3 regions of the Streptomyces sp. NPDC005438 genome follow, and region 2 is predicted to be linked to each of the others. Evidence: riboswitches for the same ligand, from Rfam matches in the RefSeq annotation. Region 2 holds a riboswitch; each other region holds the start of a gene.

Evidence for each region. Region 2 has a riboswitch for cyclic di-AMP ahead of ABZT14_RS03780 (transglycosylase family protein). Riboswitches for the same ligand answer to the same signal wherever they lie in the genome.
Region 1: linked by a shared signal. The riboswitch ahead of ABZT14_RS17230 (transglycosylase family protein) and the one ahead of ABZT14_RS03780 (transglycosylase family protein) in region 2 are both predicted to bind cyclic di-AMP.
Region 3: linked by a shared signal. The riboswitch ahead of ABZT14_RS24900 (M23 family metallopeptidase) and the one ahead of ABZT14_RS03780 (transglycosylase family protein) in region 2 are both predicted to bind cyclic di-AMP.

Annotation. Positions count from the first base shown of each region.
Region 1 covers NZ_JBEXEP010000007.1:307,874-310,131, reverse strand. The annotation lists gene ABZT14_RS17230 (transglycosylase family protein) at 1-1,003, opposite strand, end outside; cyclic di-AMP (ydaO/yuaA leader) riboswitch at 1,009-1,158, opposite strand; gene ABZT14_RS17225 (dipeptidase) at 1,480-2,258, opposite strand, start outside.
Region 2 covers NZ_JBEXEP010000001.1:910,200-912,457, reverse strand. The annotation lists gene ABZT14_RS03790 (hypothetical protein) at 1-204, opposite strand, end outside; gene ABZT14_RS03785 (OsmC family protein) at 389-814, shown strand; cyclic di-AMP (ydaO/yuaA leader) riboswitch at 1,203-1,398, shown strand; gene ABZT14_RS03780 (transglycosylase family protein) at 1,400-2,044, shown strand.
Region 3 covers NZ_JBEXEP010000016.1:90,263-92,520, reverse strand. The annotation lists gene ABZT14_RS24900 (M23 family metallopeptidase) at 388-1,263, opposite strand; cyclic di-AMP (ydaO/yuaA leader) riboswitch at 1,336-1,528, opposite strand; gene ABZT14_RS24895 (pitrilysin family protein) at 1,768-2,258, opposite strand, start outside.

The sequences.
Region 1 (2,258 bases), on a different contig from region 2:
ACAGCGAGGACAGGTGGGCGTACTGGCTGTAGCGCCCGTCGGAGTGCTTGATGACGACCTGGTTGCCGTAGGAGCCGCCCCAGCCGGCGGACACCACGGTGCCCTGGCCGACGGCCTTGACACTGGTGCCGCTGGAGACCGAGAAGTCCACCCCGGTGTGGTAACCGCTGGACCAGGAGCCGCCGGACGCGCGGTAGGCGGTGCTGGTCGGGGCGTTCACCGGAGCCTGGAAGCCGGAGGAGTTGCCGCTGGGGGCGGACGCCTGGTCGCTGGACTGCTTCGGCTTGGCGTGCTTGGGACCGGACTTCTTCGGGGTCGCCTTGGACTCCGACTTGGCCGGGCCACCGTCGACGCTCAGCTTCTGGCCGGGGATGATCACGTCGGGGTCGCCGCCGATGACCTGGCGGTTGTCCTCGTACAGCGCTTCCCAACCGCCCTGTACGTCCTGGGCCTTGGCGATCTTGAACAGGGTGTCGCCGCTGGCCACGGTGTAGGACTCACCGTTGCGGCCGTGGCTGCTGGCCTGGTCGCCCTTGGGCCGCTCGGGCTTGGACGGGGCCTTGGGCTTGGCCGGCGTGGTGGGCTTGGACTCGCCACCCGGGTCGACACCCGGGGCGGGACCGCCCTTGGCGAGCCCCGCCTTGGGACCGCACAGCGGCCAGGCGCCCGGCCCCTGTTCGGCCAGCACCTTCTCCGCGATGTCGATCTGCTGGGACTTGCTGGCCTGGTCGGCCCGCGAGGCGTACTTGCTGCCGCCGAAGCCCTCCCAGGTGCTCTGGGCGAACTGGAGCCCGCCGTAGTAGCCGTTGCCGGTGTTGATGCTCCAGTCGCCGCTGGACTCGCACTCGGCGACCTTGTCCCAGGTGCTGACGGAAGCGGCCTGGGCGTTGGCGCCGGCGACCATGGTCGTGACCCCGCCGGCGGCGGCGACCACGGAGATGCGGGTGACGTTCTTGTTGAGGCGGCTGTCGCGTGGCCGCCGGTGGCGTCCGCGTCCGGACATAGTGGTGCTCCTCTCCGACGCCTGCGAGGTGAGCTGTCGGGTTCGGGCTGGAGTTGCCCGGCCACCTCTCGGTGGCTTCACCCCAAGCCGGCCCGTGGGTCCGGCACTTACCTTGGGTCCCCCGCTCCTGCCGTTAGACGTGACGTCTGGGATCCGCTGCCGCCGGCAGGATTCGGCGTCCGGCAGCGGACCGCCACTTTGGGGTAGCGGCGGAGCTGAACGTTAAACGCAGAAAATGCGACGAAACAAGCGGCTCGGGGAAGTTGAACGTGAGAGCGAAATAGACATTTAACCCAGGACGACCCGATGGAGTGACCGAACGGCGGACGACGCCGACGCGCGGCCACCGGCACGAACGGAAGCCGTTCCTCAACTACCGCCCCCAGCAAGGGGAATGGCGCGGGAGGAAAACAAACGGCGCGCAACGGACATCACCCCGCCCGAAGGCGGGGTGAATTGCGTCACGGGAGTCCGAATTACCCGTTCTGGGCGCTCGGAGCGTCGAGTTGGGAGAGGGTGGCGATCGACGGTCCGCGCCGCGCGGACAGTTCACGCGCGACCCCCTCCGCCTCGCCCAGGACACGGACCGCGTTCCCCCAGGTGACCTTGCCGATGTCCGTCTCGGACCAGCCACGCGCCAACAACTCGCCCACAAGCCGTGGATAGCAGGACACATCGCCCAGGTCGGCCGGGGTGAAGGGCACCCCGTCGTAGTCCCCGCCGATACCCAGGTGATCGATCCCGGCGACCTGGCGCATGTGGTCCAGGTGGTCGGCCACCGTGGAAGCGGTCGCCTCCGGCCGGGGGTTCGCCTCCTCGAACTCCCGCCGCGCCCGCACCCCGCGCTCCGTACCGTCCAGCGGGTGCAGACCCAGCGACCGCAGGTGGGCGTCCGCCCGGTCGCTCCACTCCACCGCCTCCGGCAGCACGAACTTGGGCACGAAGGTCACCATCGCCACGCCCCCGTTGTCCGCCAGCAGTTGGAGCACGTCGTCCGGGATGTTCCTCGGGTGGTCGCACACCGCCCGGGACGAGGAGTGCGAGAAGATCACCGGCGCCTCGCTCACCCGCAGCGCGTCCCGCATGGTGGAGGCCGCCACGTGCGAGAGGTCCACCAGCATCCCCAGCCGGTTCATCTCCCGCACCACCTCCTCACCGAAGCGGGTCAGCCCACCGGCCGCCGGCTCGTCGGTGGCCGAGTCGGCCCAGGGCACGTTGTCGTTGTGGGTGAGGGTCATGTACCGCACCCCCAGCT
Region 2 (2,258 bases):
CGCCTCCTCGTCACCCTCGTCCCGGGCGTTCACCAACTCGCCCTGCGACAGGTCGAGTTCCTCCTCCGCGCTGCCCGCGTCCTCCTGCCGGCCCCGGCTCAGGAAGGCGGCGACCCGCCCCTTCACCCGCTCCCAGGAGTCGGTCACCATCAACGCGACCAGGGCGCTCGCACCCTCCGCCGCCAGCGTCGCCAGTTCCTCCACTGCCACCCCTTCCGATGTCCCGGGGACACGGTAGTCAGTCTCAGCCGGGTGGGACAGGGCGCCCGGTGGGTGACGATGAGGGTCCGTCAGCGTGCGGTCGGCACCGGGTACGTGAAGTGTGTTGGCATAGGGGTGTCCAACCGTCGCAGTGCGGCGAGCGAACCAAGTGAAGAGAGGTACCACCGTGGCCACCACACGTAGCGCCCACACCGTCTGGGAGGGCAACCTGCTGGAGGGGTCGGGGGCCGTCACCTTCGACTCCTCGGGCATCGGCGAGCAGCCGGTGACCTGGCCGTCCCGCGCGGAGGAGCCCAACGGGCGGACCAGCCCCGAGGAACTCATCGCCGCCGCGCACTCCAGCTGCTTCTCCATGGCCCTCTCCCACGGCCTGGCCGGCGCGGGCACTCCGCCCACCCGGGTGAACACCAAGGCCGACGTCACCTTCGAGCCGGGGACCGGAATCACCGGCATCCACCTGACCGTGGAGGCGGAGGTGCCCGGGCTGGACGCCGAGGCCTTCGCCAAGGCGGCTGAGGGCGCCAAGGCGAACTGCCCGGTGAGCCAGGCGCTTTCCGGCACCACGATCACCCTGACCGCCAACCTGGTCTGATCGGGGTCCGCGAGGGGTGGTGTCCTCCCGAGGGAGGGCACCACCCCTTTCGCGTCCCAGGACGCCAACCCTTTCGACCTTTTTGGTCAGTAGTGAGGCTTTTTCCGTCGCATGGCCGGCAGTTCGACACCCCCACAGGGCCCCGAAACGGGACCCCGAGCCTGTGACCCTTCTCTCCGCTTGATCCGTCTCACACCAACTGTCCGATGCGGCCACATACATGCTGGCCTGCACAAAGAGCGGTAGAGCACACCCCATGGGCCTCATCGACCACAGTGGCACCCACTGCCCGGTTTTGGCCTGCCGGCACCGCTGTGCTTACGGTCGCCACCGTCCGCGGATCGCGGGCATCGAGGGCCGCTATGCCGAATCCTGTCGACGGCCCCTCGATCACCTCAAGCAACAACCACGGCAGGAGCGGGGGACCCACGGTAGGTGCCCGACGGAGCCGTCCGTCGCAGCTCAGTGCTGCCCGGAAGGCCCCCGAGGGCTAGGGGTGAAGCCCGTACCGGTTCGCCGGACGGGCCGGGCGACTCACAGCCCGAACCCGACAGCTCACCTCGTAGGCATCGGTGAGGAGACAGCATGTTCACCAGCAAGGGACGTGACGGCAACCGCGCCCGTGTCGCCCGGATAGCCACCCTGGCCGGCGTCGCCGGCGTCGCGATCGCCGCCCCGATGCTGAGCGCCACCGGCGCGCAGGCCGCTTCCGTGGACACCTGGGACAAGGTCGCCCAGTGCGAGTCCGGCGGCAACTGGTCCATCAACACCGGCAACGGCTACTACGGCGGTCTGCAGTTCTCCCAGTCCAGCTGGGCCGCGGCCGGCGGCACCAAGTACGCCTCCCGGGCCGACCTGGCCACCAAGGAGCAGCAGATCGCCACCGCCGAGCGGCTGTTGAAGCTCCAGGGTCCGGGCGCCTGGGCCTGCGCCGGCGCGGGCGGCCTGACCGCCGGCGGCCCCTCCGCCGACGTCAGCCCCCAGGGCGGCACCAGCGACAGCAAGCCGTCGTCCGAGTCGTCCACCCGGCAGCAGTCCCAGAAGTCCCCGTCGGCCTCGTCGCAGGGCAAGGGCGCCTCCGGCAAGACCTACACCGTGCGGTCCGGCGACACCCTCAGCTCCATCGCCCAGGCCAACGACACCACCTGGAAGCAGCTCTACGCGCGCAACTCCTCGGTGCTGAGCGACGCCAACGTGATCCTGCCCGGGCAGAAGCTGACCCTGGGCTGAGGCGGGGCCTTGCCGGGTCGGGGCTGAGGTCCCGGCCCGGTTGCCCTCAGCACCCAACTCAGGAACCCGGCAACCAGGGAGCCGGCCACCCGCTCCCCCACCGCCGGGTCGGGCCACCGCCGGGGCACCGGGAACTCCCCGTACGGCGCGGACCGGTGGCGGTCTGAACGTCCTCGTACCGGGCGCCCGCGGAGGGCGGCGACCGAGGGCGGCG
Region 3 (2,258 bases), on a different contig from region 2:
CACCGGTCACCCCTGGTGGAGCCCCGGAGTGTTACGGGACTCGCGTGGCGCCCCGTTCCATGGCAGCGCCCCCGAGGTGGGGCCCCGGGGTGAGGCGGGGCACCAGCACGGAACGCCCCGAAGGGATACGGCCGGGAGGGCCGTACCCCTTCGGCAGCCGGCCGGCCTGACGAGCGGGGGCCCGTCCGGGGACGGCTCGGTGCCCCGCACGAGCGCGAACACGCGGTACGACCGAGGGGAGGTCCCCGGAACGAGCGGGTTCCGGGGACCTCGGGGTGAGCGGTCGGACCGACCTCGTTGGTCATCGGCTGACTGCGCGGAGCCGGGTCACCGTGGGGTGGGTGACCCGGTCCGGCAGTGCGGGCCGGCCCGTTCGGTACTCCCTGCTCAGACGTGCACCTCGTGCTGGCGCAGGTAGTTGACCGGGTCCATGTCCGATCCGTAGTTGGGGGTGGTCCGGGCCTCGAAGTGCAGGTGCGGACCGGTGGAGTTACCGGTGGAACCGGAGAGGGCTATCTGCTGTCCGGCCTTCACGGACTGGCCCAGCGAGACACTGAACTTCGACAGGTGCCCGTACTGGGTGAAGGTCCCGTCGTTGTGGCGGACCACGATGTTGTTGCCGTAGGCGCCGCCGTCGCCGGCCACCACCACGGTCCCGGCGGACACCGACCGCACCTTGGTACCGGTGCCGGCCGCGAAGTCGATCCCGCTGTGCTTGCCGGACGACCACAGGGCGCCACCGCTCTTGTAGGGGGTGGTCACCTTGCCGCCGTCGATCGGGGAGACCCAGCCCTTGGGCTTGGGGGCCGGCTTGGAGCGCTGGGAACGGTCGGCCTTCTGCTTCCGCTCCTTGTCCGCCTTCTCCTTGTCGGCCTTCTCCTTGTCGGCCTTCTCCTTGGCCTTCTTCTCCGCCTCGGCCTTCTGCGCCTTCTCGGCGGCCTTCTTCTCCTGCTGCTTCTTCCCGGAGTCCTCGGGCTTCCCGGGCTTCTTCCCGCCGGCGTCGGCGTCGCCGCGCTTCTGGTGCGAGTCCTCGGCACCGTCCTTGCGGCCGGTGTCCTTCCCCTCGCCGGACGCGCTGCCTCCCTTGCCCCCGGCCTCCTCACGCTGGGTCTCGGCCTGGTCGTCCAGCGAACCGGACAGGGGCCGGTCGACCGCGCCGGAACCCGTGGCCGACCTGGACTGCCCCTCGTCGCTCACCGAGGCGGTGGCGATACCGGTCACCAGCCCGACCCCCGCGAGAGCGCTGCCACCGACAATCATCATCTGCTTACGTTGGGTAGTGACCTTGTGGCGGCACTGTTCAACAAGACGGCTGAACGCCATGAGCGGCGTGCTCCTTTCCCTCCTTCTCGCCTACCGGGTTAGCTGTCGGGTTCGGAGCAGGAAGGTCTCCTACGGGCACCTCGACGGAGGATGTTCCGATTCACCCCAGGGGCCTCAGTCAGCCCCCCTGGCCCTCGGCGGGACTCAGGCGGTTGGGTCCCCGGCTCCCCAGGTCGACACCTCGGGGACTCGGCGATCGCTGCCGTCGGCCGCGTCCTGCGGTCACTTCTGACGGACAACGCGAACGACGCTAAAGGGGACATCTGAGAATCGGCAAACAGATCCGGGCTTTTGTCACGCAGGCCACACGGGAGGCCCGACAAAGACCTTCAAAGCAGACATAAAGAACCCCTGGTGCCTTGGATCGCACCAGGGGTTCTTCTCCGGGGTCAGCTCACTCTCACGCCGCTGACCTCGGCAAACGTCTCGTCAGCCTCGACCGGATCAGCCGCTGACCACCTTCACCTCGCCCCAGCCCAGGGACTTCACCGGCTCGACGATCTGCTCCGCGTCGCCCACCAGAACCGTCACCAACCGGTCCACCGGGAAGGCGTTGACCACCGCGGCGGTGGCCTCCACGGTGCCGGTCTCGGCGAGCCTGGCGTACAGCTGGGCCTGGAAGTCGTCGGGGAGGTGCTGCTCCACCTGGTCCGCGAGGGTGGAACTGACGGCACTGGCCGTCTCGTACCTCAGGGGAGCCACACCGACGAGGTTGCGTACGGCGGTGTCCCGCTCCTCCTCGGTCAGCCCTTCCTCGGCCAGGGTGACGAGCACCTGGCGGAGGTCGGCCAGCGCGGGACCGGTCACATCGGTGGCCACCGAGCCGCTGATGCCCATCAGGGCGGCGCCGCCCTGGTCGGGCGTGGAGTACAGCACCTGGCCGAAGGCCCGCACGCCGTAGGTGTAGCCCTTCTCCTCACGCAGCACCCGGTCCA